4 regions of the Halanaerobium sp. DL-01 genome follow, and region 3 is predicted to be linked to each of the others. Evidence: riboswitches for the same ligand, from Rfam matches in the RefSeq annotation. Region 3 holds a riboswitch; each other region holds the start of a gene.

Region 1 (3,597 bases), on a different contig from region 3:
AATAATGTAATTGTATCTCCATCCCTTATTTTTGAGTCAAGGCCATCAATATGAATAACATTCTCTCCATTAATTAAAATGATGGAGCCGGGAGCAATTTCCCCGGCATCCAATAATTTATGACTAAAATATCCATCATAATCATCGTCCAGCATAGAAATCAAATCTGTGACGGTGATTTCATCATCTATTTGATATTCTTTTCCTGAACTTTTTAAGTTTATTTTAAATAAAGAATAGAACTTAACTTTAATTGACATTTACTTCAATCCCATCTCACTTAATTTTTGATCACTAATATAGCCATCTTCCTGCCAACCGCGCAATTCATAATACTCAGGCAGAATCTCTCTATATTTAGTACTAATACCTCTAAATGTTCCATCTGGTAGAGGGTCATCAAAACGGTCAGGTAATCTATCTTCTGCAGGTGTGATTCCTGCTTCTAGATTAAACTGACGTTCTAAGTTATAGATTCTTTCACCATTTTCTAGTATTTCTTCAGGAGTAAAGTCAAACTCTGTACCTGCATTGACAATTTCAGCATAGTCTTCTAAACCAAGAGCAAATGAAGTAAAGAGACACATTCCGATTGAATCAATAACAGCTGTTAGATCCTGGTATAACTTAACCCATTCCGGCTTACCTTTTAGTTCTTGAGGATCTAATTTTTCTGGTACACCAAGTACTTCAGGAGAAATCATATAACCTCTAACATGACATCCACCACGGTTAGAAGTAACATAGTTTAATCCATGGCCCTGAACTCCACGCGGATCATAAGCAGGTAATTCCTGTTTTTTAACACTCATTGATAACTCTGCATTACCTTTAGCTTCAGCTAATCTATAAGAACCTTCAGCCATCTGATCTCCAAATCCTTCACGAAGAGCCATCTGTCTTGTATAATAAGTTACCGATTCTGAAGAGCCAAATGTCAATTCTGGACCATTTTCAAATTCTTCTTTATCTACATAACCTTTTTCATATAATTCCATAGCACAGCCAATTGTTACACCTGCAGAAATTGTATCCATACCAAGATCATTACAGAGGAAGTTAGCCTGTACAATAGCATTTAAGTCACTTACACCACATTGAGCACCAAAAGCCCAGCCTGTTTCATATTCAGGACCTTCACCCTGTTGACCATTAGGCAGTTTAGTATCTCTACCACAGCGGATAGGACAGCCATAACATCCTTTGTTACCCTGCAGGTAACCTTTTTCAACTAAGGCTTCTCCAGATACTTCATCAACTTTATCAAATGTAGCATACTGGAAGTTATTTCTAGGATAAGCACCATGTGAGTTAATAATATTGTCAAGAACTTTTGTACCTAGAGCAGGAAGGCCTTCTCCAGTTACTCCATGCTCTTTCAATGTTTTAGTTTGTTTTCTTACAACTTTCATCATTTCATCTTTAAAGTACTCAACCTGCTTTTCTTCAGCTTTAACAACAACAGCTTTCAAATTTTTAGAACCCATTACTGCACCTACACCCGTTCTACCAGCAGCACGGTCTTTTTCATTCATTATAGAAGCAAACTTAACGAGGTTTTCTCCAGCAGGCCCAATACAGCTAACCCTTGCTTTTTCATCGCCAAATTCTTCTATCAATACATCTGTTGTTTCATAAACTCCTTTACCCCATAGATGAGAAGCATCTTTAAGTTCAGCCTTATCTCCTTTTAAAGAAAGGTAAACCGGCTTTTCTGCTTTACCTTCAAAAATTATAATATCATTTCCGCTAAATCTTAATTCTGCACCAAAAAATCCACCAGAGTTACTGCTTGCAATTGTACCTGTCAGAGGTCCTTTTGTAATAACCATATAACGGCCGCCTGTTGAAGCAGCTGTTCCTGTTAATAATCCTGCTGCATAGATTAATTTGTTTTCAGGACTAAAAGCATCGATAGTAGGATCTATTTCATCATAAAGAATTTTTGATCCAAGTCCACGACCACCTAAAAAATTCTTAACTTTCTCTCCAGCAATTTTCTCTCTTTTGATCTCCTCATTTGTAAGATCAACTCTTAAAACATTGTACTCATAAATTTTACCCATTGATGTTATACCTCCTTAGATTTACTCTTCTTTCCAAGCACGGGAGGCTGATTCATTTCTTTATCAACCCAGCGGTTAAAATGCCGTGGAAAAATTCTTTAGGCAAAATAACTCGAAGGTATATTATACTTATTAAATATCAAAAGCCAAAATCCTTCTTAATTTTTAGAAAAATTTATATTTTTGTGAATATTTTATTTATTAAAACCTAAACTTATATTGAATATAAATTTAAGTTATAAATTTAGGGACATTGAATAACTCCTCTGGCCCATAAACAGTCTCCACAGACCGGGAATTCATTTCCATGACAATCTTCTTCGTTTTCCTTTGACATCTCACATCCAGAACATTGAGTACAATCGGAAAAAGGAAATTTCTTTACATCTTTTCTGAATTTTTTAAATTCATCACTATACCAGATTGAATTTAAATCTTCTTCCCCAATATCTCCTAAAACATATTTATTAATATGCTTTTTTCTTTCTCTAATATAAAGGTCATAGCTGTGCATTAAAGCAATACAGGGACTGATTTCTCCGCGCCAGTTAACCGCAATCGACCCATCTTCTACAAATTTACAGTAACCTTGATGTGGATTGAAAGGCACCTGTGTAGTACTAATATTACTTGATTTCCCACCAATAGCAGCAATATCTTTAATAATATCTTCTCTCAAATCAGTAGGAGGTAGATATATTTCAGGTCTGTGATGTGTTCTTTTTTCAGGTTGAGAACGGCTTATCGAAAATGAATAGAGAATTTCATCAGTCATCGACTCTGTATAAGGCAGCAAATTTGTCAAAAAGATAAAAGAAGCTCCGAGATCATAAGCTAATTTACGCAGTTCTTTAAGCTCATCAACATTTGATTTCATAATCACATACTCAATACCAATTTCTGTTTCGAGCTTTTTCTTATCTCTTAAGCTGCGAAATCTTTTAACATTTTCAATAACCCGGGCCAGATCCGCACCAGAGCGAATATCTGCCATTGTGTCAGGTGAAGTTCCATCAACTGAAACAACTATACTATCCAACCCAGCATCTAAGACAGCATTTACTTTCTTTTCATCTAAAAGTAGAGCATTAGTAATCATCTGAGTTTTGACACCCAGTTCTGAGGCTAATGCAATCATCTCAGCAATCTCAGGATGATAAGTTGGCTCACCAATTCCCCAGAATGCAATTTTCTCTAAATGCTTGAACTCTTTTAACTCATCAATAAGTTTTTTATAGACATCAAAATCCATATGACCCATTTCTTCATCCCAGGAGTGCCTTACACATGTCTTACAGTTCAAATTACAGTCACTTGTCGGCTCAATATAGACCTTAGTCAAAAGAGGGTCACTTCTCTCTAAATAAAAACCTTTTGCACCAAGCTTAATTTTAACAGCAGTATCCTCATCAAGACCAAGTTTTTCTTTTACTTTTACAGGTATTTTTAATTTACCATCTTTCAGTTCAACTTCTAAATTTTCCGGAAGTTCTTCACCTGCACCATTAGTTCTCCAAAACTGTGGGTTGTT
Region 2 (3,597 bases), on a different contig from region 3:
CTGGCAGTGGTTGAGACCAACAGCTGTTTTAGTGATGGAATCCAGTATATCAGTGGTTCAACTTTTGGAAACAATGGGCTTATATATAGGGATCTGGGTAAAACTGCTGTTACATTTGCAAAAAGAAATGGAGGTAATATCAGATATATTTTAAAAGATGAGAAAGATTTTATAAAGGATAATTATCCAGAGGCAAAAGAACTTTTCAATAAGGTAATTACCCGCAGAGATGGTACAGATACTGAAGCAGAAAGGCTCAAAGAGGTATGGAAAACTATAGCTTTTGAGATTATAGAAAAAGAAGCAGAAAATGTTTTTAACATTTATCAGAATATAGAAATAGATATTCCAGAATATGCACCCATTTTTGAAGATCAATTTTGTGAAAAATGTGGAGAAAAAATTATGGCTTCCAAATCAGTGAAAAATGGTGGTAGAATTTTGTGCAGATCATGTGCAGGAACAGAATATTTCCAAGTTGACGGAAGTGGAATTGTCAGAAAAATCGAATAGGATAAAATTTATTCAGTTAAACTGCTAATGTAAAAAATTTATTTATGACAAAATCTTTTTTTTGCAGCTCTAAAAATAATTTTCTGAAAACTCTATAATATATTTTCTTGTTAAATTAAGACTCATATAGTATAATATAATTGAACCAACAGAGAGAGAAACTTAGTTTGTTTATGTGGTCGTTTTGTTTACTAAAAAGGAACAAAGTAGACGTGTAGCGAGAATGTTCCCTTACCAAAATCCAAAATTAAAGGGAGGGGCATTTAAAATGACAATCTTTAAGTATAAGCAACTTCAAAATGATGTTAAGACAAAAGAAATTGACGCCAGAGGATATGATAAACTTAAAAGCAAAGCTTTAGTTGATTATTACATGAATGGTGGTTATTAAAAAAGAATCAATTGTAAAATGATGTTTTATTTACCGGAGCTGTAAGGCTCCGGTTTTTATTTGACATTAAATAAAAAATTAGGTAAAATAATTATGAGATAAAAATTATATAACTCCGAGTATTTTGTTCCTAAGGATGTATAGAATATATATCTATGGAGAAAATACCGATAGGGTCAGTAGGGAAACATTCTGACCTCCCGGATTGGAAAGGAGTGATGATTTTGTTTGAATTTAATGGTGTAGACCCACCTTTTACCTTCCGGTAAATTATTTATACGGAAGGTTTTTTTATTGTTTTTTTTATTGTTAAGATTATTTATATTTTTAACAATATTCAGAATATAAAGGGGGGTTTCTTATGAACAAAAAATTATCAATTTTTCTAATTATTTTAATGATTACTCTGGTGTTTAGTGGTATGGCGCTGGCTCAGGACAGATTAATTCTGGCAACAACAACAAGCACAGAAAATTCCGGACTTCTCGATGAAATACTGCCTACATTTGAAGAAAAATTTGATGTTAGAGTAGATGTTATTGCAGTTGGTACAGGTAGAGCCATTAGTCTTGCAGAAAATGGAGATGCAGATATTATACTTGTACATGCAAGAGCAGCAGAAGATGCTTTTGTAGAAGCTGGTTATGGTGTTAACAGAAGAGATGTTATGTATAATGATTTTGTTATTTTAGGTCCAGCAGATGATCCTGCAGGAGTTAAGGGTATGGAATCAGCTGTAGCAGCACTTGAAAAAATTGCTAATTCGGAAAGTAATTTTATTTCTCGTGGTGATGACTCAGGAACACACAAAAAAGAGTTAAGCCTCTGGGAAAAAGCATCAGTTAAACCATCTGGCAGCTGGTATATGGAAACAGGACAGGGTATGGGGGCAAGCATCAATGTAGCCAATGAAAAAGAAGGATATATTCTGGCCGATCGAGGTACATTTTTAGCTTACAGTGGAGATATAGATCTTGAACTACTTGTAAGTGGGGATCCGCTGCTGTTTAACCCATATGGAATAATTCCTGTAAATCCAGCCTACCATACACATGTTAATTATCAGAAAGCAATGGCCTTAGTAGGATATATAACTTCTCAGGAAGGTCAGCAGATGATTTATAATTATACTAAATATGGTGAAAGATTGTTTAATCCATCTGCAATAACACCGGAAAATTTTAACTAAAGATATTTTCTCCAAAATAAATAATATAGTAGTATTATGTTATTATAGATAGAGGTGAAGAAAGATGAACTATATAATAGAAGCATTTCAGGAAGCATGGTATTTAATCATTGGATTTGATAGAGAACTTTTTAATGTGGTTTCAACATCACTGCGTCTTTCTATTACATCAACTTTCTTTGCCTCTATTATAGGAATTCCTGCCGGTATATTTATCGGCAGGACTAATTTTGGACGTAAAAAAATAGTAAATATAATATTAAATACTCTTCTGGGCCTGCCGACTGTGGTTGTGGGAATATTTGTGTATTCCCTTATTTCTAGAAGAGGAATTCTGGGAGAATATGAGATGCTATTTTCTTTTAGAGGTATCATTATTGGTCAGATAATTTTAATTGTCCCACTGATAACTGCTTTAATAAGAAATGCTATTTATTCACTTGATGAAAAGCTCTACAAAACAGCTCTTTCTCTTGGAGCAACAAAAATTCAGCAGTTTAAACTTTTATTACTGGAAGCCCGATATGGAATTATGGGGGCTGTTATTACAGGTTTTGGCCGTGTATTAGGTGAGGTCGGAATTTCTATGATGCTGGGTGGAAATATTAAAGGAGTTACCAGAACAATTACTACTGCAATGGCTCTTGAAACAAATAAAGGTCGTTTTGGATTTGGGCTTGCCCTGGGGCTGATACTGCTTCTTCTTGCTTTTATAATCAATATTGGTGTATATTCTCTGCAGGAGGGGAAAGAATATGAGCAGCGATAAAATTATTTTAAAGGCTTTAAATATAAAAAAAAATATAAAAGGGAAAAATATACTGAATCTGCGGGAGTTTAATGTTTATGAGGGTCAGTTTAATTTTATTATCGGGCATAATGGAAGTGGAAAGACAACATTATTAAATATATTATCTCTTGTAGATGATGATTTTAGTGGTGATCTGATATATAAAAATCAGACTATTGGTCCTAAAACTGATAAAGTTAAGCTCAGAAGAAGATTTTCTGTAATCTGGCAGAATCCATATTTTTACCGAGGTAGTGTAATTTATAATATAAGCCTTCCCCTCAGACTGCGTGGTCTAAATAAAAATCAATATCTCAAAAAAACGGAAGAAATAGCTAAAAGACTTGAAATAGAAAATCTGCTTGAACAGTCAGCTGCAACCCTTTCAGGAGGAGAAAAGCAAAAAGTATCTATAGCGAGAGCATTAATAACTGAACCGGAAATTGTCTTTGTTGATGAACCAACTACCAACCTTGATGAAGAAAGTATAGAATTTTTTAATTCACATTTTGCAGAACTTGTAACAGAGGAAATGACTGTGGTTATGGTGACACATGACAAAAACCAGATAAGAAGTCTGGCTGAAAAAATAACTGTACTCAAAAAAGGATCTGTACAGTACAGCGGCCCGATTAAAGGTCTGCACTATCAGAATGATAATAATTATTACAGTTCAAAGCAGGATTATCGACTTTTAATGAAGAACTAATAATG
Region 3 (3,597 bases):
AATTAAATATATTTCTTTATCAGCAATATTATTTGCAATAATCCACTGTTCCAGCTCATATATCGTCATATTTAAAACTGAATTGTCATTCATGTTTTTTTATTCCTCTCTTTTAAACTTTTGTCCTTAAGTATATAATGGAGCAGATGTAACAATTCAATATATTATCTTAAATATTCCTTGCCATTCATCACAAAAAGAAGCGATTCCACGCTGTCGAGCATTATATTAGCAGTTTTTTTCACGTCATTAGTATATATTTTTCTAGTAGCTTTTCTTTTGATAATAATTATAGGGGGGTAAAAAGCAAATGCCTAAAACTTATGATGCTGATGAGGAAATGGAAATTGGTCTTCGAGTTCTTAAAGGCGAAAAAATATTATAAAAAGAGGGGTAATATAATGAAAATTGTAAGATTTCAAAATAACAACAAAAAATTTTACGGCAAATTAGTAGATGATTATGTTTATAAAATTGAAGGGAACATTTTTGATGACGATTATAGTATTAATGATAAATTTAGCAAAGAAGAAGTTGAATTTTTAGCTCCAATAAATCCGCCTAATATTATTGGTATTGGTTTAAATTATAAAAAACATGCAAAAGAACTAAATGAAAAACTCCCAGAAAAGCCTCTAATTTTTTTAAAGGCTACTACAAGTATTATAGGGGATGGAGAGAAGATAGTTCTTCCCAGTATAGCTCCAAATAAAACAGATTATGAAGGTGAATTAGCGGTAGTTATTGGGAAAGAGGCTAAAGATATTTCTGTTAATGAAGTTAATGAATATATATTTGGTTATGCTTGTGCCAATGATATAACTGCAAGAGATTGTCAGTTTGAAATTGATTCACAGTGGGCTCGCAGTAAATCTTTTGATACATTTGGTCCGCTTGGTCCCTGGATAGAAACTGAGTTGACTGATCCTAATAATTGTGAAATAAAAACTATATTAAATAACCAAATTGTGCAAGATTCTAATACATCTAACATGATATTTAATATTCAAGAATTAGTTAGTTATTGTTCGAAAAACTTTACCCTAAATCCAGGAACTGTAATTTTAACAGGCACTCCAAAAGGGGTAGGATATAATAAGAAACCTCCAATATTTCTAAAATCTGGAGATAAAATAGAAGTAGAGATAGAAAATATAGGAAGAATAACAAATATAGTGAAGTAACAATAGTGAAATTAGATTTTTAAAAAGTGAAAGAAACTGATCTAGCCTGTCTTCTTTTGGTTAAACTTTAATATGATTTGCAAAATACAGAATCACATTAAAATCCAATTATTTATGCAGAAAATTTAATTCCTGACTGATTGCATAATTAAATGCACGGTTTGAATTAGACATAAAAATAGGATATAATTAAAAAAGCAAAATATGAGTCTTCAATTCTTAAAAACTAAGGTATAAATTATGATTATAAGATCAATAGGTCTGTTGGGAAACTAATTTACTTCCTGGCTGGGAAAGAAGACATTTAATCCTATCTCTTTATTTTTATTTAACATCGGATTTTTATTTTTTTTAATCTTCTTTTCTTTAAGATTCAAAAAACTCAAAAGGGGCTTTTAATAAAATGAAGAAGGTATTAGCGGTTTTATTGGTTTTGTCTTTTAGTCTTGTTTTTGCAGGTAATAATGTTATGGCTGAGGAAGTTTCTGGTGAAATAATTATTTTTCATGCCGGATCATTGAGTATTCCTTTTCTTGACATGGAAAAAGCTTTTGAAGATAAATATCCTGCAGCAAATATTGTAAGAGAATCAGCTGGGAGCAGAACAACAGCCAGAAAAGTAACTGATTTAGGCAGACAGGCTGATATTGTTGCCTCAGCTGATTATACAGTTATTGAAAGTTTAATGATGCCTGATTATGCTGATTGGTATCTAAATTTTGCTACAAATGAGCTGGTTATTATGTATAATGAGCTTTCTAAGTATAAGGATGAAATTAATAGTGAAAATTGGTATAAAATTTTACTCCGAGATGATGTAGAATATGGTCATTCTGATCCAGATGCAGATCCTGCTGGTTATAGAAGTCAGCTGGTCTGGAAACTTGCTGAATTACATTACGGTGAAGAAAATCTTTATAATAAGTTGAGAAAAAACTGCCCACCTAAAAATACAAGACCTAAATCAGCTGATTTACTTGCTTTATTGGAAACAGGAGAGCTGGACTATATATTTATTTATCGTTCAGTTGCGAAACAGCATGAAGCTCCTTTTGTAATTCTTTCAGATAAAATAAATCTCAGAACAAATAAATATGCTGATTTTTATGCAAAAGCCAGTTTTGAAGTTTCCGGTAAGGAACCTGGAGAAACAATAACTAAAACCGGTAAACCAATGGTTTATGGGCTGACCATTCCGCACAATCCCCCTAATAGAGAAGGTGCAGTTGCCTTTATTAAATTTTTGGCCGGTCCAGAAGGTCAAAAAATAATGGAGAAAAATGGTCAGCCAGCTATCAATCCACCTGTAGTAAATGATATGAAAGCAATTCCAGAGAATTTAAAACCGCTTGTTGAGGAAGAATAAATATGATTAAGAAATCCCTTTTTAATTTTGTAATTACAATATTATCTTTAATATTAATATTTTTTGTGATTGCGCCCATTTTTAAATTAATTGCTGGAAGTAGTGTAAATATGCTTTTAGATACTGTAAAAGAAAGGGAAGTATATAGTACAATTTTGAGAACTTTTAAAGCATCCCTATTTGCTACTGTAGTTTCAATTTTTTTAGCAGTACCCCTGGCTTATTTTTTAGCCAGGATTAATTTTCCAGGGAAGGTTTTTATTGAGGGAATAATGAACCTTCCAGTTATCATTCCTCATCCTGCTGCTGGTATAGCTTTACTTACTGTATTTGGTAATAGATTTTTTCTTGGGAAGTTTTTTAGTAATTTTGGATTGAGCTTTGTTGGCGAATTTGCAGGTATTGTTATTGCTATGATGTTTGTTAGTATGCCTTTTCTTTTAAATGATGCAGTCGAGGGTTTTAGAGCTATAGATCCCCGACTTGAAAGAGCTGCCAGAAGTCTTGGCGCTTCACCTGCTCAGACTTTTTTTAAAATTGCCCTACCACTTAATTTAAGTCATATTATTTCTGGTTCTCTTATGATGTGGGCCAGAGGATTATCTGAATTTGGAGCAGTAGTTATTTTAGCCTATCATCCAATGAGTGCTTCAGTGTTGATTTATGAAAGATTCACCTCATTTGGTTTAAAATATTCGCAGCCAATTTCTGCTATAATGGTTTTAGCAAGTTTAATAATTTTTGTTGTTCTTCGACTTGTTAATACCAAAATGAGTTCTATTGAAGATAGGACTGAGGGATAAAATGCTGAAATTAGAAAATATAAAAAAAGAATATGATGATTTTAAGATGGAAAATATTAATTTAGAGATTGAGAGTGGAGAATATTTTGTTATTTTGGGACCTACCGGGACAGGTAAAACTATTATTCTGGAAATAATAGCAGGTTTGATAAAAGAAGATAAAGGGTCCATATTTTTTAAAGATGAAAATATAACAAATTATTCACCAGAAGAAAGAAAAATAGGAATGGTATATCAGGATTAT
Region 4 (3,597 bases), on a different contig from region 3:
CATATACCCTCTGACATGACAGCCACCTCTATTGGAAGTAGCATATTCAAGCCCCATTCCCTGGCTTCCTCTTGGATCATAGGCAGGGTACTCCTGTTTTTTACTGGTCATAGAATATTCTGGAACTCCATATTCTTCAGCCAGGCGATATGAACCTCTGGCTAATTTTTCGCCAAATCCTTTCTTTTCAGCAGTCAGTTTTGTTGCTTCAATAATTACATCCTCATTTCCAAATTCTAAATCAAGGCCGGTTTCTTCTCTGCTGAGAATCCCATCTTCCTGCATGTCCATAGCACAGGCAATAGTTGTTCCCATTGTAATTGTATCAATACCTAAATCATTACATAAATAACTGGCCTTTGTTATAGCTTCCAGATTATCTATACCACAGTCAGGTCCAAATGCCCATAGAGTTTCGTATTCAGGACCTTCTCCTTTACCTTTATACTTTCCAGATGGTACTTCTGTTACTCGACCACATGCGATTGCACACCCAAAACAGGCTTTATTTTTAATCAAGAGATTTTCAGCAAGGGTTTCTCCACTGACTTTATCTGCATTTTCGAACATACTTTCCCGGAAATTTCTTGTCGGTAAATTCCCGTTCTCATTGATTACATTTACAAGACTGGCAGTTCCTAAAGCAGCAAGTCCTTCACCTGTTAAACCCTGTTCATTTATTTTTTTCTTGACCTCAAAAGCTGTTTCCATAAACTTTTCTTTATTATCTACCTGTATGCCTTTTTTACCTCTCACAACAACAGCTTTAAGATTTTTCGAACCCATAACAGCACCAACACCGGTCCGGCCGGCCGCCCTGTCGCGGTCATTCATTATATTAGAAAATAACACCTGATTTTCTCCAGCCGGGCCAATATTCAGAACACGGGCTTCTTTATGTGTTTCCTCTCTTAACTTAGTATCTGTTTCATATGTGTTTTTACCTTATCCAGAAGAAATATTAAAATTATATTATCGCAACTCTTAACTTAGTATCTGTTTCATATGTGTTTTTACCCCAGAGGTGTGATGCATCACGTATTTCCACTTCTCCATTATCAATCCAGACATAGACAGGTTTATCAGCTTTACCTTCAAATACAAGCATATCATAACCTGCATATTTTAGCTCTGCGCCCCAGTAACCGCCAGTATTTGATCCAGTAATCCCACCTGTTAGAGGTCCTTTTGTTACGACATCCAATCTTCCTCCAGCATTAGCCATTGTTCCTGTTAGTGGACCGGTTGCTAAAAAGAGTTTATTTTCCGGACTAAGCGGGTCTATATCAGCAGCTACTTCATCATAAAAGTATTTTACCGCAAGACCTCTTGCTCCTATATAATTCTTTGCTAATTTTGGATTTAATTTTTCTTCTTTTACATTTCCATGAGTAAGGTCAATTCGCAAAAATTTTCCTGTATAGCCTTTCATTTATAGCTGCCCCCCTTTTAAAACTTTTCTGATTTCTTCAGCAGCACTCCTGCTTCTTGCTGTGTCAAATTCATCTGTTTCTTCATAGCTCAGTGCACCAGCAGAACAGATGTCAACACAGGCAGGTTCACCCTTACATAAATCACACTTTGTTACTACACCCCTGCCGGGAACATCTTTTATTGCCCCTACCGGACAGACACTTACACACATATGGCAGCCAATACATCTGTCTTCATTGATTACTACTGCCCCTGCCTCATTTCTGCCAATAGCGCTGGCAGGACAGACATCCATACAGAGTGGGTCCTCACACTGTAAACAGGTAAGAGGAACGGTCACCATCTCCTCCGGAAAATAAACTGCTTTGATAAGTGCCCGCATCGGATTAAATTCTCCTTCTTTTGTCATTGAGCACACCAGTTCACAGTCACGACATCCAGTACATTTTTCAGGTTCGATAACAATTTTTTTCAACTGTAAATCCCCTCCCTTTATATTTTATATCCTCCTTTGCACAATGGCAGGCCATAGAATTACTCCTATAACCCTGACGCCTGAGCCGCCTAAATATAGGTGGAGACAGGTCGGAAGAAGATTGTAAACAGCTTAATATTTAAATTGATATTTAAAAAATTATAATATTTGCCTTTTTATGTTTTTTGTGTTTATAAATATTTTTCTACAAATATATTTCTATAAAAATTTAAAAATACCTTTTAAAATTAACTAATTTTCATACAATTTGTAAAATTTTCAGTTCTTTAATAAATGTTATGAAATCTAAATAGCACCGATTGAATCATATTATCTCTTTAATTTTTAAAAAAATTATCAGATTAACTGGATTTTAAACATGATATCAGATAAAATTTATATAAATCAACTACATATATATAATTCTGCTGTAAAATGTGGCTGAAAAATACTGATTTGTAAAAAAATTAAAATTAAGGGTGAATAAACTATGAATAGCAATTCGGATTTAAAAAAACTTCGGGAATCTCTTTTTTCTGAAATAGAAAATTTAAAAGAAGAAGCCTTTTACATCAATGATTATATTGCTGAAAATCCTGAATTAGGTTACAGAGAATACAAAGCTGCCTCTCTACTAACAGAAATTCTTGCTGACCACAATTTTAGCATAGAAAAAAATCTCTCAGGTATCGAAACTGCTTTCAGGGCCAGCTATAATTTTAATGGAGATGGACCGACTATTGCTTTTCTCTGTGAATATGATGCACTGCCGAATATAGGACATGGCTGTGGACACAATATGATTGCAGCAATGAGTACAGCTGCCGGAATTGCTTTAAGTAAACTGAACATAAAAGGAGGTAAAATTGTAGTTATCGGCTGTCCGGCTGAAGAAACAGGTGGAGCTAAAGTACAGATGACAGAAACAGGTGTTTTTGATAATATAGACTGTGCAATGCTTCTCCATCCTTCCAATATTAATCAGGTCTATTCTACAACACTGGCAATAAAAGCAATTCAGTTTAATTTTCATGGTCAAACTGCTCATGCTGCTGGAGCTCCAGAGAAGGGCATAAATGCACTGGATGGAGTAATACAGTTTTTTAATGGCATTAATGCACTGCGAGAACATTTGCGGGATGATGCTCGGATACATGGTATTATTACAAATGGTGGAGAAGCTGCCAATATTGTACCCGATGAAGCCGAAGCTCAATTCTACTTCAGGGCCAGAGATAAAAAATACCTGCAGGAAATTATCAAAAAAGCGGAAAATACTGCTGAAGGAGCAGCTTTAATGACAGGATGTAAAGTCGAATGGAAGGAATACGAAAATCCCAATGATGATCTCAGACCAAATCGGATGCTGGCAGATATTTTTGAGCAGAGTATGAAAGAAATCGGAACCAATAAAATAGAACCAGCAGCACACCACTACGGATCATCAGATATGGGAAATGTGAGTCATGTTATCCCTGTTATTCACCCATATATTAATCTGGGCAGTGAACTTACAGGACATACAAGAGAACTCGCAGAAAAAACCACTACTAAAGAAGGTCATACTGTTTTGATAAATGGAATAAAAGCTCTGGCATTAACAGGACTTAAAATTTATAGTGACAGGCAAAAATTAGAAAAAATAAAAAAAGAATTTAAAAAAACCTGCTCTAATTAAAGCAGGTTTC

Evidence for each region. A riboswitch is a leader RNA that binds a small molecule or an ion and turns the genes downstream of it on or off. The one in region 3 is predicted to bind molybdenum cofactor.
Region 1: it holds a riboswitch for molybdenum cofactor, as region 3 does, so the genes downstream of both, DER71_RS11410 (aldehyde ferredoxin oxidoreductase family protein) here and wtpA (tungstate ABC transporter substrate-binding protein WtpA) in region 3, are expected to answer to the same signal.
Region 2: it holds a riboswitch for molybdenum cofactor, as region 3 does, so the genes downstream of both, DER71_RS03815 (substrate-binding domain-containing protein) here and wtpA (tungstate ABC transporter substrate-binding protein WtpA) in region 3, are expected to answer to the same signal.
Region 4: it holds a riboswitch for molybdenum cofactor, as region 3 does, so the genes downstream of both, DER71_RS05480 (4Fe-4S dicluster domain-containing protein) here and wtpA (tungstate ABC transporter substrate-binding protein WtpA) in region 3, are expected to answer to the same signal.

The regions. Positions count from the first base shown of each region.
Region 1 covers NZ_QPJN01000054.1:1,337-4,933, forward strand. The annotation lists gene DER71_RS11405 (MoaD family protein) at 1-260, opposite strand, end outside; gene DER71_RS11410 (aldehyde ferredoxin oxidoreductase family protein) at 261-2,066, opposite strand; molybdenum cofactor riboswitch at 2,077-2,196, opposite strand; gene DER71_RS11415 (radical SAM protein) at 2,311-3,597, opposite strand, start outside.
Region 2 covers NZ_QPJN01000007.1:7,426-11,022, reverse strand. The annotation lists gene tsaA (tRNA (N6-threonylcarbamoyladenosine(37)-N6)-methyltransferase TrmO) at 1-513, shown strand, start outside; gene DER71_RS12365 (hypothetical protein) at 782-904, shown strand; molybdenum cofactor riboswitch at 1,006-1,136, shown strand; gene DER71_RS03815 (substrate-binding domain-containing protein) at 1,266-2,093, shown strand; gene DER71_RS03810 (ABC transporter permease) at 2,158-2,862, shown strand; gene DER71_RS03805 (ABC transporter ATP-binding protein) at 2,849-3,592, shown strand.
Region 3 covers NZ_QPJN01000020.1:28,223-31,819, forward strand. The annotation lists gene DER71_RS07945 (hypothetical protein) at 1-93, opposite strand, end outside; gene DER71_RS07950 (fumarylacetoacetate hydrolase family protein) at 402-1,184, shown strand; molybdenum cofactor riboswitch at 1,383-1,500, shown strand; gene wtpA (tungstate ABC transporter substrate-binding protein WtpA) at 1,588-2,550, shown strand; gene DER71_RS07960 (ABC transporter permease) at 2,553-3,353, shown strand; gene DER71_RS07965 (ABC transporter ATP-binding protein) at 3,355-3,597, shown strand, end outside.
Region 4 covers NZ_QPJN01000011.1:21,094-24,690, reverse strand. The annotation lists partial or broken gene DER71_RS12485 (aldehyde ferredoxin oxidoreductase family protein) at 1-1,432, opposite strand, end outside; gene DER71_RS05480 (4Fe-4S dicluster domain-containing protein) at 1,433-1,909, opposite strand; molybdenum cofactor riboswitch at 1,925-2,037, opposite strand; gene DER71_RS05475 (M20 family metallopeptidase) at 2,400-3,587, shown strand; gene otsB (trehalose-phosphatase) at 3,584-3,597, opposite strand, start outside.